DNA from 2 places in the Ochrobactrum sp. EDr1-4 genome. Region 2 is predicted to be linked to the other one. Evidence: predicted binding sites of a transcription regulator. Region 2 holds the regulator's gene; the other holds the start of a gene.

Region 1 (9,121 bases), on a different contig from region 2:
GAAGGCCGAGGCCAGCAAAGTAACCGGCTGTGCCGGAAATTGCTGTCAGCTTTGCGAAGCCCGCAAGGATGAACAGGATGGAAATGAAAACGCGTGCAACGAGAGTGGCAACGCCATTGCTCTGAGGAGTAATCGAGGACATCAGGGGGTATCTCCAAATTAATATGAGCTACCAAATACATGCCTCAAACTGTCAAGGAAAGATAGATATTCCTCGACAGTTTGTTCGTTTTTTGTGAACAGTTATTCCGGAGCGATCATTTTCTCAGCGCGAACAAGCCGTTCATAGTCTTCTTCAGAGACGTGGCCGCTGCTGAGTGCTTCTTCACGCAAGGTCGTACCATTCTTGTGTGCGGTCTTTGCGATCTTGGCAGCATTGTCGTAGCCGATGGCTGGCGCCAGAGCGGTAACGAGCATCAGCGAGCGTTCCAGAAGATCTTTGATGCGATCTTCATTGGCCTCAATGCCTTCGACGCAATGATCGGCGAAGGAAACCATGGCATCACTCAAGATTCGGATCGACTGCAACACGTTATAAGCAATAACCGGCTTGAAGACGTTAAGCTCAAAATGACCCTGGCTTGCAGCAACCGTCACAGTGGTTTGATTGCCGAAGACCTGCGTGGCGACCATTGTCAGAGCTTCGGCCTGTGTCGGGTTTACCTTACCGGGCATGATTGATGATCCGGGCTCGTTTTCTGGCAGCGAGAGTTCGCCAAGACCCGAACGCGGACCTGAGCCAAGGAAACGAATATCATTAGCGATCTTGAAGAGATCGGCGGCAAGCGAGTTGAGGCTCCCGTGGAAATTTGCGAGCGCGCCATGGCTTGCAAGCGCCTCAAACTTGTTCGGTGCGGTCTTGAAGCTGAGGCCAGTGATTTCGCTCACCGCATCGGCAAAGCCGGTATCGAAGCCTTTCGGCGCGTTGAGACCCGTGCCAACAGCAGTGCCACCCTGCGCCAGCAGGAAGACATCGGCAAGCGACTGTTCAATGCGATGACGCGCATATTCGAGTGCTGCACGATAACCGGAGAATTCCTGTCCGAGTGTGACTGGCGTCGCATCCTGTGTATGGGTGCGGCCAATCTTGATGATGTTTTTGAACGCTTCTTCCTTGTCTTTGAGTGCCTTGGTCAGGTGCTCAAGCGCTGGATAGAGGCGGTTAACGGCTTCAACGGCCGTTGCAATATGGATTGCCGTCGGGAAACTGTCGTTTGACGACTGGCTCATATTGACGTGATCGTTCGGATGAACTGGCTTCTTAGAGCCTAATTCACCGCCGAGAAGTTCAATCGCGCGGTTTGAGATAACCTCGTTGGCATTCATGTTCGACTGCGTGCCGGAGCCAGTCTGCCAGACAACTAGTGGGAAATGATCGTCGAGCTTGCCTTCGATCACTTCCGATGCCGCAACGGCAATCACCTGTCCCAGAACCGGATCAAGCTTGCCCAGCGCAATGTTTGTTTCTGCTGCCGCGCGCTTCACCACACCCAATGCATGGACGAGGGGCAGGGGCATACGCTCGCCGCCGATCTTAAAATTGTGCAAAGAGCGCTGTGTCTGTGCACCCCAGTAACGATCCGAGGCAACGTCAATCGGTCCGAACGTATCTGTTTCGGTACGCGTGGCAGTCATTTTCAGTCTCCGGCTATGGTTTCAGGCAGCAAACGCCCGCCTATCGATTCGAGAATAACAGCATTGGGCGATTATAGGCTACGCCATGCGTCCATGGTAACGCGAAATCGCGTAACCATTTGATAAAATATGATTATAAAAGTCAAATTTTATTGAGCGTTATACGGTATCAAAACCTAGTTATCTTCGTTGTCGTCATCACCGTCATCGGTTTCCGAAATCCACGCAGTCGGCTCGACTTTTTGCTGGGTCTTGCTATCGGTGAAAATCCACCAACCAGTGTCCGTTTCATCCCAATCACCGCCGCCAGCTTTCAGCTTGTCGAGCGAGCGATATTGGCCAACCGACTCATTGCGCTGATCGTCGTCATCGATCCAGACCACGGTTACTTTGCGACCATCTTGCGGAGCCGTCGCTATTGGTAGTTCTTTGCGCATATGATTATCCAATCTCCGTTAACTTAATATAATCATAGGGCGAAACAGCATTGCGACAAGCCGGGAGAACCCAGCTTGTCGCCAATTATTTATCCGAGGCGAGCGGCTTTCAAAGCGTGGCCCCACCAGGCCAACTGGTCGAGCATATTCTTTGCCGCTTCAGCGAGATGCGGGAAATCATCCAGCGTGTTCTCTTTTTTGACAACGGCAAGGTAATCCGGGAACAGGATATGGACGCCAGTCTTCACCGACATGGACGACATTTCAACGGCAATCATGCGGAGCTGCTCAACAGCGCGAGCACCACCAACGCCACCATGGCCGACAAAGCCCATTGGCTTCTGAATCCAGTCACCATAGTCGATGGCGTTTTTCAAAACAGCCGTGGGGGCATGGTTATATTCAGCCGCAGTGAGGATGTAAGCGTCAAACGTGCGAAGCTTGGTTTTCCACTTATCGGCGGTTTCTGCCTGTGCGGTTGTCGTTGCACTATCGCCATAAAAGCCCATTGGGTAATCGGCAAGATCCAGAACTTCAACCTCGAACTCAGGGCGTTGAGCGGCAACCTTCGCAATCCATTCTGCCGATACGGGCGAGAAACGCTGTTCGCGGGTACTGCCGACAATCACGGCGACTTTTAGCTTGCTCATGGGTGTTTCCTTTTTGATGGTAACCAATGGAAACTAACGCTATACTGGTGACTGGATCAGGCGCAAGGAGGCACTTTTATGAAACCCGGTGACTTCGAGGAAACCAGTGCTTGCAGGGCTGTGACTGATATTCTGTCGCGCGTCGGCGATAAGTGGACTGTCCTGGTGGTGAGCTATCTTGGAAATGGTCCGATGCGCTTTAATGAACTGCGTCGCACGGTGAATGGTATTTCCCAGAAAATGCTCACGACGACGGTACGCAATTTGGAACGTGACGGGTTCGTATCGCGAACCGTTTTTCCGACTATTCCGCCCAAGGTGGAATATGAATTGACCGATCTGGGCCGTGATTTGCTGAAGCCTGTCCGTGCTTTGGGTGAATGGGCCATTGCCAATGAAGCACATGTCATGATGGCGCGGGTGCATTATGACGCACGTGCGGCTGGTGATGATGTGCGGGCAGAAGCGGCTGAATAGGGATCAATAAGCGAGGGGCATAAAAGTGGAAAGGCAGGCTTGCGCCTGCCTTTCCTGTTGCCTGAGACAAGACTTCCAAGTGCGGGGGCAAATAGGAAGTCTATCTCGTATTACACTCGCGATTGACCATGAAAGCCGGGGAATGTAAATCAGAAAATTCTAAAATACGGGGTCTATCTACGGAAAAGCTCGATTTAGATGAATTTTCTATAAATCACAAAGAGTTACGCAATGTAAAAAAGGCGACCCGAAGGTCGCCTTTTCTATAGTTCAGAGCGTGTTTTATAGACTTCTTAGAAATCCATGCCGCCCATACCGCCCATACCGCCAGGCATGCCAGCAGGAGCTGCATCCTTCTTAGGCAGTTCAGCGATCATGGCTTCAGTGGTGATCAGAAGACCAGCAATCGAAGCTGCGTTCTGCAGAGCAGTACGAACAACCTTAACTGGATCAACAACGCCAGACTTGATCAGATCGCCATACTCACCATTGGCTGTGTTGTAGCCGTAGTTTTCTGAGGAGTTTTCAAGGATCTTGCCAACGATAACCGAAGCTTCTTCACCAGCATTGGTCGTGATCTGGCGAGCAGGAGCCTGCAGAGCGCGACGAACGATGTTGATACCAGCATCCTGATCAGCGTTTGCACCCTTAGCAACGATCTGAGCCGAAGCGCGGAGCAGAGCAGTACCACCACCAGCAACGATACCTTCTTCAACCGCAGCGCGGGTTGCGTTCAGGGCGTCGTCAACGCGGTCCTTCTTTTCCTTAACTTCGATTTCAGTTGCACCGCCAACGCGGATAACTGCAACGCCGCCAGCAAGCTTAGCAAGACGTTCCTGAAGCTTTTCACGATCGTAGTCAGAAGTGGTTTCTTCAACCTGCTGCTTGATCTGTGCAACGCGTGCGTCGATTTCAGCCTTCTGGCCTGCACCGTCAACAATCGTTGTGTTTTCCTTCGAGATCGAAACCTTCTTTGCACGGCCGAGCATGTCGAGCGTAACGGTTTCGAGCTTGATGCCGAGGTCTTCGGAAATAACCTGACCGCCGGTGAGGATTGCGATGTCTTCGAGCATTGCCTTACGACGATCGCCGAAGCCAGGAGCCTTAACAGCAGCAATCTTCAGGCCGCCACGCAGCTTGTTAACAACGAGAGTTGCAAGCGCTTCGCCTTCTACGTCTTCAGCGATGATGACGAGTGGCTTCGAGGTCTGAACAACAGCTTCGAGAACTGGCAGAAGAGCCTGAAGGTTCGAAAGCTTCTTTTCGTGCAGAAGGATGTATGCGTCTTCGAGGTCCGCAATCATCTTTTCTGGGTTAGTTACGAAATATGGCGACAGGTAGCCGCGGTCGAACTGCATGCCTTCAACGACTTCGAGTTCGGTTTCAGCGGTCTTGGCTTCTTCAACCGTGATAACGCCTTCGTTGCCGACTTTCTGCATCGCTTCAGCGATCATCTTGCCGATTTCGGCTTCGCCGTTAGCGGAGATTGTGCCAACCTGTGCAACTTCTTCCGAAGTGTTGATCTTCTTGGCCTTGCCGAGAAGGTTTGCAACAACTTCAGTCACAGCCAGATCGATGCCGCGCTTCAGGTCCATTGGGTTCATGCCGGCAGCAACAGCTTTTGCGCCTTCCTGAACGATAGCCTGACCGAGAACGGTCGCAGTGGTCGTGCCGTCACCAGCAGTGTCGTTGGTCTTGGAAGCAACTTCGCGCAGCATCTGTGCGCCCATGTTTTCGAACTTGTCTTCAAGTTCGATTTCCTTAGCGACCGATACGCCGTCCTTGGTGATGCGTGGAGCGCCGAAGGACTTGTCGATAACAACGTTACGACCCTTAGGGCCGAGCGTTACCTTAACAGCGTCAGCGAGGATATCGACGCCGCGCAGCATCTTTTCGCGCGCAGTGCGGCCGAATTTTACTTCTTTAGCAGCCATTTTACTCTCCTGGGAAATATCCCGGTCAGATTATGGTGAATTGATTTCTGGTAAGAGCGAAGCCGCTCTAAAGGCTGAATCAGCTTACGATGCCCAGCCGGAGGCGTTAGCCGACAATACCCAGAATGTCGGATTCTTTCATGATCAGCAGGTCTTCGCCGCCGATCTTGACTTCGGTGCCCGACCACTTGCCGAACAGAACCTTGTCGCCAGCCTTCACTTCAAGAGCGATCAGCTTGCCAGCTTCGTCACGGGCGCCAGCGCCTGCAGCGACGATTTCGCCTTCCTGTGGCTTTTCCTTAGCGGTGTCAGGGATAATGATGCCGCCAGCAGTCTTAGCTTCCGATTCAACGCGACGAACGACGACGCGGTCATGAAGCGGGCGGAACTTGATATCAGCCATGGTATAACCCTTGGTGTTATAGACGTTGAACCCTGTTACGGATCGACCCGATCCGCGCTTATTAGCACTCCTTCTTGTTGAGTGCTAACGTGCCACTGAGATAGAAGCGCACCTATTATTTGTCAAGGATCGTTGCCGTTTTTTGACAGTTCGGAAAATAAAATCCGCCGATAAGCGCTGTTGCGGCACAACTGTGCTTTGCTAAGCATGTGGGGAATATACAGCCCCTCGGCAAGCTGGACGGAAAAATAACGTCGCGCGCTTGGTTATATTCAGGAAATAGCGCTTTTGGTTAACACTATTCCTTGATGGGGCTGTTCATTTGGACGCGTGCGCTTCAAGCCGGGTGACATGGCGGGCTCATTCTTGTAGAGGAGACCGCATGGTGCGACTGCGCATCTTCCGATTTAACCGGTGATAGGCCGGAGGAAATGTATTGAGGAAAACAATGAAGCTGCCTGAACGCCTTGACGATCTGACGGATGGATATGATGCGATCTTCTGTGATGTTTGGGGCGTTTTGCATAATGGCGAAGTTGCATTCGCCTCTGCGGTCGCGGCACTTAAACGTGCGCGAGCTAAGGGCATCACTGTTGTTCTCGTAACCAATGCGCCGCGCCCGTTTGGTAGCGTGATCGCGCAAATGACGCTGCTAGGCGTGCCAGAAGACGCTTATGATCGCGTTGTTACGTCGGGTGATGTTACCCGCGATTTGATCATTGAAGGTCCGCGCAAGATTTTCCATATCGGCAGTGAACGTGAACTGGCGATCTATGAAGGTCTCGATGTCGAACTGGTTGAAGAATTTGAAGCCGCTGGTGTTGTCTGCACAGGGCTTTATGACGACGAAACCGAGACCCCTGAAAATTATGCTGAGTTGTTGCAGCGCATCCGCTCACGCAATCTGCCTTTCATTTGTGCCAATCCCGACATTATGGTTGAACGTGGTCCGCGCCTGATCTGGTGTGGTGGTGCACTTGCGCGCGAGTATAGCCAGCTTGGTGGTCGTACGCTGATCGCCGGAAAGCCACATCGCCCAATTTATGAAGCCGCATCGAAAGCCGTTGAAGAAGTTCGCGGACAGGCCGTTGATAAGTCTCGTATTCTTGGCATCGGTGATGGCGTGCTGACGGATGTGAAGGGCGCTGCGGATTACGGTCTCGACGTGCTTTACATTTCGGGCGGTGTTCATGCAGCCGATTATGCGTTGGATGGTCATGTTGATCTCGACAGAATGACTGCTTTCCTGCAAAAACATGGACATTCTCCCATCGCCTCGCTTTATGCTCTTGTCTGATACCTGTTTCGAGAATCTGCTTCGACCATGACAAAATCTGCTTTTCAGCGTCTTTCAGGAACAGATGCATTGCCGCTTACGCTGCGTGATTGCGTGGTGGCGATTGGCAACTTCGATGGTGTTCATCGCGGTCATCAGGCTGTGCTAGAGCGCGCGCTGGAATTAGCAGATCGGGATAATCTACCCGCAGTTGTTTTGACGTTTGAGCCGCATCCGCGCAGTTTCTTCAAACCTGATGAGCCTATCGAACGGCTCACCGATGCGGTCGAAAAAGCGGAAATCCTTCGGTTGATGGGGTTTGATGCCGTGGTCGAGCAGCCGTTTACGGCTGAATTCTCGGGCCAGTCCGCTGAAGATTTTGTGCGTAATATCCTCGTCGATCGGCTGCATGCCAGCCGCGTCGTGACTGGCTATGATTTTCATTTCGGCAAAGGACGCCGGGGCACACCGCAATTTCTGGAAGAGGCCGGTCAATCATCAGGCTTTAGTGTGTCCCTCGTAGATGCATTTAGCGATGAAGGTGGCAATCTCGTTTCATCAACGCGTGTTCGCTCGCTCTTATGTGCTGGTGAAGTGGCGGAAGCGGCAGGCTTGCTTGGCTATCGCTATCGCGTGAGTGGCGAAGTCATCCACGGGCAGAAACTTGGTCGCACCCTTGGTTTTCCGACCGCCAATATGGTGATTGACGATCACGTTAGTCTGAAACACGGTATTTACGCCGTTCGATTCCGCAGAGCAGATGGCGTGCTGCATGATGGTGTTGCGAGCTTTGGCCGACGTCCAACAGTGGCAAGTGATGGAAAGCCGCTGCTCGAAACATTTGTTTTTGATTTTACCGGCGATCTCTATGGCGAAATCGTTGAAGTTTCTTTCTTCGGCTATCTGCGCGGCGAAGTGAAATTCGACGGTCTTGATCCGCTGATTGCGCAGATGAAACGTGACGAAGAAGAATCACGAGCGATTTTGGCGGGTGCAAAACCCTTGTCAGAACTGGATCGACTTCTGTCATTTCCAGCATATTAGTGTTTACTTGCAACACTTGGATAAAGATGTGCTGATGTTTCTACCTCTGATTTAAGTTTAATTTTACATATTCCGTTCAACAGTAATAAATATCCCTAAATTTTATGGGGAACTGTTTTTCGGAGTTTCATGTGACGCGTATTGTCCCTCTCGCCTTTGTTACAGGCGCCGCATTGTTCGTTGGTCCTCTTTCGGTCATTGCCGCAGATATGCAGCAGACAGATGTTTATGCGACTCAGGAAGTGAAGCCTGCCCGCAAATATCCGTGGTCGGGCGACTGGTATCTAAAGGTCGGCGCAGCCGGAATGATTGCGCCAAAGTTTGAGGGATCAAACAAGTATCGTTTTTCAGGACAGCCGCTGATTTCGCTTGGTCGTCAGGGCGAATATGAGCGTTTTTCCTCGCGCAATGACAATGCGGCCTTTGCTTTCATCGACACGGATCGTTTCCGTGCAGGTGCAGTTGGCAAGCTGATGTTCAAGCGCGACACAGACATTGATGGCATCAAGGAAACAAAATTCGGTGGTGAAGCCGGTGGTTTTGTCGATGTATATCCAACCGATTGGCTGCGTGTTCGCGGTGAAGTGCGCCACGGTATCCGTGCGCATAAGGGCGTTGTCGCTGATATCGCGGCAGATGCTTTTTATGACGTGACACCTGTTGTGCGTGTTTCGGCTGGCCCGCGCGCTACCTTTGCTTCTAAAGATTATATGCGCACTTATTATGGTGTGACAGCTGAAGAATCCGTGGCTTCTGGTCTGAAAGAATATCGTCCGGGCGGCGGTTGGGAATCAGTCGGTGTTGGAGGTGCTGTGACGTGGCGTGCGACTGAAAAAATCGACACAAGTCTTTTTGGCGAATATAGCCGTCTTCAGGACAAAGCCAAAAATTCGAGCATCGTGAAAGAACATGGTTCTGCAAACCAGTTCACAGTCGGCGTTTCGGCAACTTATCGTTTCGATTTCTCGCTGGATTGATCAAACCAAGCCAATCTGTAAAGTTTTCAATCTGTAAAGTTTATTGGGGCAGGGCTGCAAGTTTATTGCGCCCTGCCTCTTTATTCCTGCGAAGGTCATTGCTAAAAGCATCTCCATGATGACGGATTTTCGGCATATTATTGCGGCCATACGAATTATTGGCCCGGCCTTCCTCTAAGCCTTGATGGCGTTGCGTGAATTGCAATGCATGGCAGGAAGGTCCGGGAACGACCGGCTATGCCTCGCAACTTTCTAAATATTCAAGCATTTTCACCCGCCACATTGCCG
Region 2 (9,121 bases):
CGCTTATTCCGCTACCGCCGCAGTTTTAACATCTCCTTTGCAGAGATCGCTTTGTGCAGATGAATCATCATCGCGGCGGCAAAAAGCGGTGTCAGCAGGTTAACGATTGGGATTGCGAGGAAGCCTGCAATCAACAGTCCTGCGAGAAAGACCGTTACTCCATATTGCGAGCGTAGCGCCTTCGCTTCCGCTTCTGAACGATAGCGCATTGCGGCAAATTCAAAGAATTCCCGGCCAAGCAGATAGGCGTTGATTACAAAAAAGGCGATTAGATTGATCCCCGGTATGAACAGCAAAAACAGCGCCACGATATTGCCGAGAATAACGACGCCTAAGAATTTCAGTGACACAATCATTGAACGCCCTAATGGCAAGGGTGTGCCTTTTGGCTCACCCGGATAATCCTCGCGCTCAACCACATCGGCCACGTCATCAAGGAAAATACCGGCGACAAGCGCTGTGACGGGAGCGATCATTAGCGCGAGCACGAGTGCCAGCCCAAGGCCAGCAACAATAGCTGCCACAATTCCAAGCCAGCCAGCCCATTCGGGCATTCCGGGCAGGATCTGCTCCATCCACGGCCAGGCTAAGGTAAAAAATAATTGACGAATTGCGACCCAGAGCCCGACGAGCAGCAATAGTGTCAAACCCAGCGTTTTCAACAAAACCGAGCGAAACTCAGGTGTTGGAAGGCGTTTGAGGGCTTTTGCTGCGGCTTCAAGGATCATTTTTGTCCACTTTTCTCGATCTTACCGCATGAAAGTAGGAAGTGGGATAGGTCTGCGCAATATCCCATACCCACAGTCCAAAGGTCTAATAGGCGGCGGACAGGGTGGTCAAAGCACTTGCAAACGGTTAAACCCGCCCCACATTGCTGTCGCCGGTTCCAGTCTGAAAACGTCAGACAACGACTGGCAGCAGATCAAAGGGGAGCCCAGACCAGCTCATGGCTACATTCGACGTTCTTTGCATTGGCAATGCCATTGTCGATATTATTTCGCGTACCGAAGACGCATTTCTCGAAACAAACGGCATCATAAAAGGTGCTATGAACCTGATTGATGCGGATAGGGCCGAGCTGCTCTATAGCCGTATCAAAGGTCAGGTTACGGAAATGTCGGGCGGCAGCGCAGGCAATACGGCGGCGGGCATTGCAAGCCTTGGTGGGCGTGCTGCCTATTTCGGCAAGGTTGCAACGGATCATCTGGGCCGGGTTTTTGCACATGACATTCGCGCGCAGGGCGTCGCTTTCGATACGCGCCCGCTTGAAAAGGGATCGCCAACTGCACGCTGCACGATTTTCGTGACTCCTGACGGTGAGCGTTCGATGAATACTTATCTCGGTGCTTGCGTTGAGCTTGGACCGGAAGATGTTGAGACTTCCAAGGTTGCAGATGCACGTGTGACCTATTTTGAAGGCTATCTGTGGGATCCGCCACGCGCCAAGGAAGCAATCGTTCTGGCATCCAAAATCGCGCATGAACATGGCCGCAAGGTCGCGATGACTCTGTCTGATCCATTCTGCGTTGATCGCTATCGCGAAGAGTTTCTCGATCTGATGCGCAGCCGCACGGTCGATATTGTGTTTGCGAATGAAGATGAAGCCAAGTCGCTTTATCAAACCAAAACACTTGATGAGGCAATCGAAGCTATCCGCAAGGATTGTGAATTGTCGATAATCACACGGTCTGAAAAAGGTGCGGTTGTCGTAACGCCTGATCAGACGATTGAAGTACCGGCTATCGAGATTGAAGAACTGATCGACACCACCGGCGCCGGTGACCTTTATGCGGCTGGCTTCCTTTATGGTTACACGAAGGATCGCTCGCTTGAGGATTGCGCACGTCTTGGTTCACTCGCCGCTGGTATGATTATCCAGCAGATGGGCCCGCGTCCGCTGGTCGATCTCAAGGCTGTGGCAACACAGGCCAAGCTTATTTAATTAGGGTACGATCCGGTCGCGCTTGAGTTCTTCTTCGGTGCGACCGGGACGGCTTTTATAAACGGGCAGGTTCCAGCCAAAGTAAAGCGCACCGCCGCGCACGACAAAGGCGATCAGTGCTGATGAAAGCCCGGCAAAGAGCGGATTGATCCCGAAGCGCTCCAGGATCACATAGAGACATGCTCCGACAAGCGCTGCGCTGACATAGATTTCGCGCCGCATCAGCACCGATGGTTCGCCTGCCACCATGTCGCGCAAAATGCCGCCCAGTGTTGCGGTGAAAATTCCGGTCACAATCGCGACTGACGGCCCAAAGCCAAGCGCCAGCCCCTTCGCGGCCCCCACCACCGTATATGCGGCCATACCAATGGCATCAAACCACAACAAAAGCCGATAGCGCGATTCAACGAGATGGGCTGTGAAATAAACAATGATTGCGGCTGATGTGCCGGCCAGCAAATAGAATGGCTCGATTACCCAGAAAACAGGCGCGCCGAGAAGCAAGTCGCGGATGGTGCCGCCACCAATGCCGGTGATGTTGGCGAGGAAAATAAAGCCGATAATGTCGAGCTGTCGACGTGAGGCCGCAAGTGCGCCGGTGGCAGCGAAGATGAAAACGCCTGCAAAATTGGCAAAGTCGATAATCGTCAAGCGCGCCTCCCAGCAATTGTCTGTCGATATTCCAACGGATGCCGGCAAAAAGAAAGAGCGGCGATTAACGCGCCGCTCTTTCTCTCAAATATGTTCAGCAGTTTATATGCTTATGCATTGCCTTCGGGTGCTGTTTCCGCAGCAGCCTTCGGACCACCCTTGGAAACGCCGACCATGGCCGGACGCAACACGCGATCACCAATGGCAAAGCCTGCCTGCATAACTTGAACGACTGTGTTGGCTGGCAGTTCAGGATTTGGCACTTCAAAAATCGCCTGATGGAAGTTCGGGTCGAACTTTTCTCCTTCAGGGTTGAGCTTGGTCACGCCATGACGTTCCAAAGCCTGCAACATGGCGCGTTCAGTCATTTCCACGCCTTCGGCCAGCGACTTAAGGTTCGCATCGCTTTCCAGCGCTTCTGCTGGAATCGATTCATGTGCGCGGCTCAAATTGTCGGAAACCGAGAGCATGTCGCGTGCGAAGTTTGTCACCGCATAGGTACGGGCGTCCTGAACATCGCGCTGGGTGCGCTTGCGCAGGTTTTCCATTTCAGCAACCAGACGCAGCATCTGATCTTTCAATTCTGCGTTGTCAGCTTCCAGAGCAGCAATCGTGTTTGCAGCAAGGCTTTCGGAATCAACTTCGTCTTCGGCAGCTTCAGCGCGTGCCTCAGCCTTGCGGCTTTTCAAAAAATCATCGGCAGCACGCTTCAGCGCATCACGATCACGAGGATTGTTGATATCGCGCTGCTCAAGATCGGCGGTTTCAGGTGTGTTTTTTTCATCAGCCATTTTTTGTCTTCCGTCTTGAAGTATGTTTAGGGCGGATATCGAGTTTCGCGGCGTTAAAATCAAGGTCTAATTTGTTGCCCTTGTTAAGACTGACAACTTAACGCAGCAATCGAGACACGATTTGAGCGGTATAATCGACCATCGGCACAATACGCGCATAGTTAAGGCGGGTTGGTCCTATCACGCCAAGCGCGCCAACAACGCGCTGTTCGCTGTCGCGATAAGGTGCCACTACCAGCGATGAACCGGACAGAGAAAACAGTTTGTTTTCGGAGCCGATGAATATTCGTACGCCCGAACCCGATTCAGCCAGATCAAGCAGCTGGATCATGCCATCCTTGGTCTCTAAATCATCAAACAGATGGCGCAGGCGCTCAATATCTTCTTGCGCATGAATGTTTTCAAGCAGATTGGCGCGGCCACGAACAATCAAACGCGCTGGCTGGTCAGAACCTGCGCCACTCCAGACCGCTATGCCCTGTTCGACCAGTTCTTGCGAAAGCTGATCAAGCTCCTGTCTGGTTTCCTGCGAGAGTTTTTCCAGTTCCGACTTTGCTTCCGAAAGCGTGTGGCCATGAATATGCGCATTGAGGAAGTTTGAAGCTTCCACAAGTTGCGAAGCCGAAATCCCGGCAGGCAGATTGATGACGCGGTTTTCCACATCGCCATTCTGCATCACCAGAACGGCTAGCGCGCGCGTTGGTTCAAGCCGCACAAATTCGATATGTTTGAGTGCGCCTTCGGCCTTGGTTGCAAGCACAAGACCCGCGCCACGCGATAGGCCAGAAAGTACCTGACTGGCTTCGGTCAAAACACTTTCGACTGAATTGTTCATACCCGCCGAGCGAACCTGCGCTTCAATCGACGTGCGTTCATCGGGGCGCAGATCGCCCACTTCCATGAAAGCATCGACAAAGAAACGCAGGCCGATCTGCGTTGGCAGGCGTCCGGCAGAAATATGCGGTGCGTAAATGAGGCCGAGTTGTTCCAGATCGCTCATCACATTGCGGATGGTGGCAGGCGAAAGACTGTGCGGCAGCAGACGCGACAGATTGCGCGAACCGACCGGATCGCCATCATTGAGGTAGCTATCGACGATCAGCCTGAAAATATCGCGCGACCGCTGGTCGAGCGAATTAAGTAGCTGATGTTCCGGTGATTTGATCATGGTCTTAGAGCGAAGCCTCTGAATTGCATGCTATAAATATAAGCGCGCAACCCAAGCCGTCAAAGGCTTTGCGCCAATAATGACAGTTCTCTTAACATCTCTCTTGCCGGATCATGCGAAATTCCTTTCCATTCCTGCACGACAAGCCTAAAAAGCCGCAACGAAAAACGAATTGAGGAAATACAATGCGTCCATCTAAGCGCGCTGCTGATGAAATGCGTGCCGTCTCTTTTGAGCGCGGCGTCTCCAAACATGCGGAAGGCTCGTGCCTCGTAAAGTTCGGTGACACCCACGTTCTTTGCACCGCAAGCTTAGAGGAAAAAGTTCCGGGCTGGATGCGCAATTCCGGCAAGGGCTGGGTCACAGCAGAATATGGCATGCTGCCACGTTCAACCGGCGACCGTATGCGCCGCGAAGCAGCAGCTGGCAAACAGGGTGGCCGCACGCAGGAAATCCAGCGTCTTATTGGCCGTTCGCTGCGCGCTGTTGTTGATCTTCAGGCATTGGGCGAATACCAGATCACCGTTGACTGCGACGTCATTCAGGCTGATGGCGGCACGCGTACCGCGGCGATTACCGGCGGCTTTATCGCGCTGCATGATTGTCTGCGCTGGATGGAAGCGCGTCAGATGATCCGCATCGAAAAAGTGCTCAAGGATCATATCGCTGCGATCTCTTGCGGCATCTATGAAGGCCAGCCTGTGCTTGATCTTGACTATGTTGAAGATTCGGCGGCTGAAACCGACAGCAATTTCGTCATGACCGGCAAGGGCGGCATTGTCGAAATTCAGGGTACAGCTGAAGGCGCGCCGTTCTCGGAAGAAGAGTTTGCAGCGCTTATGAAGCTTGCTCGCGGCGGCATCAATCAGCTGGTTGAGTTGCAGAAGGCAGCACTTGCCTGATAGTTAGGGCCTTCTTGATTAAAGCGCATCCCGAAAAGTGTGAAACAGTTTTCGGGATGCGCGTTAAAGTAAGTGATTGGAGCGCAGATCTGATAAAATCAGATCGAAACGCGCTCTAATGGGGGCCAGACTATGCAAGCATCCCGCATTCTTGAAACTGCGCTCTATGTCCGTGATGTTGCTGAAGCGATTGCGTTTTATCGCGACATTATCGGGCTTGAGCCGGTGGGCAAGGTGAGCGAACGCAATGCATTCTTCCGCTGTGGCGATGGCATATTGCTTTTGTTCAAAGCGGAAGAAACACTGAAACCACCTCTGCTCGGGTCGTTACCGGTGCCACCACATGGCGCTGCGGGTCCGGGACATGTTTGTTTTGCCGCCACACGTCATGAAATTGACGACTGGCGCATCTATCTCGAAAAGCACGACATTGCTATCGAGTCTGATTTCGAATGGCCTAATGGTGCGCGTTCGATTTATTTTCGCGATCCTTCCGGTAATTCGCTGGAATTCGCTGAGCCGAAACTTTGGAGTTAAAGCATGATCCCGAAAAGTGGGAACCGGTTTTCGGATAAGATCATGCGTAAAAAGGTAGAACTTAAATGAAGGCGCTTGAAAAAGGCAAACTGATCGTCGCATCGCACAATGCAGGCAAATTGCGTGAGTTCGATGGGCTGATTGCGCCGTTTGGCTTTGAGGTCAGTTCCGTTGCAGCTCTCGGTCTGCCTGAGCCGGAAGAAACCGGCACGACATTTGAGCAGAATGCTTACATTAAGGCGCTGGCCGCAGCCAAAGCCACTGGTTTGCCTTCGCTGTCTGACGACTCCGGCATGATGGTTGACGCGTTGGATGGTAATCCGGGTGTTTACACCGCGGATTGGGCCGAAACCGAAGACGGAACGCGTGATTTCAATATGGCAATGCAGAAGGTCGAAGATCTTTTGCAGGAAAAAGGCGCTGTTGCACCTGACCAGCGTAAGGCGCGTTTTGTTTCGGTGATCTGCCTTGCATGGCCGGATGGTGAAGCACAATATTATCGCGGTGAAGTGGAAGGCACGCTGATCTGGCCTCCTCGTGGTGATATTGGCTTTGGTTATGATCCGGTTTTCAAGCCGGAAGGCTATGAGAAGACCTTTGGCGAAATGACTGCTGACGAAAAGCATGGCTGGAAGCCGGGCGATGCGTCCGCACTTTCGCACCGTGCGCGTGCTTTCAAGCTGTTTGCTGAAAAAGCGCTCGGTGTTGTTTCGGATGCTGCTGAATGAACCACCACTTTTCTCCACCCGCTGGAAGTGTTGATATTCTGCCGATTGCGCGAGCGGATGGAGAGAGTGCGTTTGGCGTTTATGTGCATTGGCCATTTTGTCTGGCCAAATGCCCATATTGCGACTTCAACAGCCATGTGCGTCATCAGCCGGTTGATCAGGATCGCTTTGCATCCGCCTTCAACCGCGAGATGGAGACACTGCGTGAGCGCACAGGTCCGCGTACCGTCACCAGCATCTTTTTAGGCGGCGGGACACCATCGCTGATGCAGCCTTCAACCGTTGGCAGCTTACTTGATGGCATTGCGTCGCGCTGGTCTGTTGCACCCGATATTGAAGTGACGCTGGAAGCCAACCCGACAAGCGTGGAAGCAGATCGGTTTCGCGGCTATCGCGCCGCCGGTGTCAACCGCGTCTCGCTCGGCATTCAGGCGCTCAATGCCCCTGATCTGCGTCGTCTGGGTCGCATGCATTCCGTTGATGAAGCAAAGGCCGCAATCCGGCTGGCGCGTGAGATTTTCCCACGGCTGTCGTTTGATTTGATCTATGCGCGGCCCAATCAGACGATTGAAGCATGGCGCGAAGAGCTGAAAGAAGCCATTGATCTGGCTGCCGATCATCTGTCACTCTATCAGCTGACGATTGAAGAAGGCACGCAGTTCTATAATCTTTGGAAGGCTGGCAAGCTGACTACGCCAGAGCCGGATCATGCGGCGGCTCTTTATGAAGAGACGCAAAAGATTACTGCAGAACACGGCCTGCCTGCTTATGAGATTTCAAACCATGCTATGCCGGGGCGCGAGTCGCAGCACAATCTGGTTTATTGGCGTTATGGGCAATATGTCGGCATTGGTCCCGGCGCGCATGGTCGTTTTGTTGAGAACGGCACACGCACGGTCACAATGACCGAAAAGCACCCGGAAACCTGGCTCGAAAAGGTCGAAACCAACGGTCACGGCATCATTGAAGAAGAATATCTCAATGGCAATCAGGAAGGCGATGAGTTCCTGATGATGGGGCTACGGTTGCGCGAAGGCATCGATCTTGCGCGTTATCAACGCTTGACCGGGCACGATATTGATCGCAAGCGTCTTGAACGGTTGATTGCATCGGGCATGATTGAAAAGATGGATGGAACTTTCATCCGTGCAACGCCGGATGGTTCGCTGGTGCTTGATGCGCTGGTGGCTGATCTGGCTGCTTAGCGCATGTCGCGGAAAGGTGGGAACCGGTTTTCCGATAACGACATGCGTCAATAAGGAATTTAGATGAGCGAATTTTTGGACGAGCAGAAACGCGAATTTGTTGTCGGTGGCACCGCTCAGCGTGCGCGCCCGATTGAACCCGCGCTTTATATCGTCTCGACCCCTATCGGTAATCTTGGCGACATGACGCTGCGTGGGCTGGAAACACTGGCAAGTGCCGACATTGTTGCCTGTGAAGATACCCGCGTAACCCGCGTGTTGCTGGATCGCTATGGAATTGCGCGTCGCCCGATCAGCTATCATGAGCATAATGCTGCTGAAGCCGGCGCAAAGTTGATTGCCGCTTTGCAGACTGGCAAAAGCGTAGCGCTTGTTTCCGACGCGGGTACGCCACTTGTGTCTGATCCAGGTTTTCGGCTCGTCGGTGAAGCACGCGAGGCAGGCATTCGCGTGGTGCCAATTCCAGGTGCTTCCGCACTTCTTGCAGCCCTTGCCGCTTCAGGGCTTCCGACCGATGCTTTCATGTTTTGCGGCTTTCTGCCGGTTAAACATGGACAGAAAACCTCCAAGCTCGAAAGCCTCAAGAATATCGAAGCAACGCTGGTGTTTTATGAATCGCCCAATCGTACGGCGACAACTCTTGCCGATATGGCGGAGGTTTTTGGCGACGCGCGTGAAGCGGCCCTGTGCCGCGAACTGACCAAGGCTTATGAAACCATTGTCACTTCCACTCTGGGTGAGTTGAAACAGCAATTTGATGGCGAAAATCGTATTCGCGGTGAAGTCGTGTTGCTGGTTGGTCCGCCAACAGGGGAAGCCGGTCCGCAGAGCGAAGAAGACATCGACAAGCTGCTGCTGTCACTCTCGCAGGAATTGTCTCCGTCCAAGGCGGCAGGCGAGGCCGCAAAGATGACCGGCGGGCAGAAGTCGGTGCTTTATCAGCGTCTGATGCAGTTGAAGGCACAAGGCTGATGAGTGATTTCCGCGAGAAAAAGCGAGTTGCTTTCTTTCGCGGACATAGCGCCGAGCGGCTGGCCGCGTTTGCGCTCATGCTCAAAGGTTATCGTATCGTCGCTCGCCGCTATCGCACACGGTTAGGCGAAATTGATCTCATTGCCCGGCGCGGCAATCTTATCCTCATCGTTGAAGTTAAAGCGCGGACCACTGTGGAAGCGGCACATCTTGCCGTCACCCCAC

What was found. Region 2 encodes HrcA, which represses chaperone genes, less so after heat shock. Its sites were predicted from a motif close to GTTAGCACTCNCNNNNNGNGAGTGCTAAC; they were not measured.
Region 1: a site for HrcA is predicted at 5,597-5,625, ahead of groES (co-chaperone GroES). Genes of this name have one in related genera too.

The regions. Positions count from the first base shown of each region.
Region 1 covers NZ_JBLZOF010000010.1:36,760-45,880, reverse strand. Annotated here, with positions in the region: gene ACOZHT_RS21080 (DoxX family protein) at 1-142, opposite strand, end outside; gene fumC (class II fumarate hydratase) at 244-1,635, opposite strand; gene ACOZHT_RS21070 (hypothetical protein) at 1,812-2,072, opposite strand; gene ACOZHT_RS21065 (NAD(P)H-dependent oxidoreductase) at 2,162-2,722, opposite strand; gene ACOZHT_RS21060 (helix-turn-helix domain-containing protein) at 2,801-3,199, shown strand; gene groL (chaperonin GroEL) at 3,493-5,133, opposite strand; gene groES (co-chaperone GroES) at 5,240-5,536, opposite strand; gene ACOZHT_RS21045 (TIGR01459 family HAD-type hydrolase) at 5,985-6,833, shown strand; gene ACOZHT_RS21040 (bifunctional riboflavin kinase/FAD synthetase) at 6,861-7,856, shown strand; gene ACOZHT_RS21035 (MipA/OmpV family protein) at 7,988-8,833, shown strand.
Region 2 covers NZ_JBLZOF010000001.1:818,609-827,729, reverse strand. Annotated here, with positions in the region: gene nth (endonuclease III) at 1-29, shown strand, start outside; gene ACOZHT_RS04160 (sulfate transporter family protein) at 12-728, opposite strand; gene ACOZHT_RS04155 (adenosine kinase) at 947-1,942, shown strand; gene ACOZHT_RS04150 (trimeric intracellular cation channel family protein) at 1,943-2,593, opposite strand; gene grpE (nucleotide exchange factor GrpE) at 2,704-3,384, opposite strand; gene hrcA (heat-inducible transcriptional repressor HrcA) at 3,482-4,552, opposite strand; gene rph (ribonuclease PH) at 4,738-5,454, shown strand; gene ACOZHT_RS04130 (VOC family protein) at 5,587-5,991, shown strand; gene rdgB (RdgB/HAM1 family non-canonical purine NTP pyrophosphatase) at 6,057-6,719, shown strand; gene hemW (radical SAM family heme chaperone HemW) at 6,716-7,924, shown strand; gene rsmI (16S rRNA (cytidine(1402)-2'-O)-methyltransferase) at 7,988-8,896, shown strand; gene ACOZHT_RS04110 (YraN family protein) at 8,896-9,121, shown strand, end outside.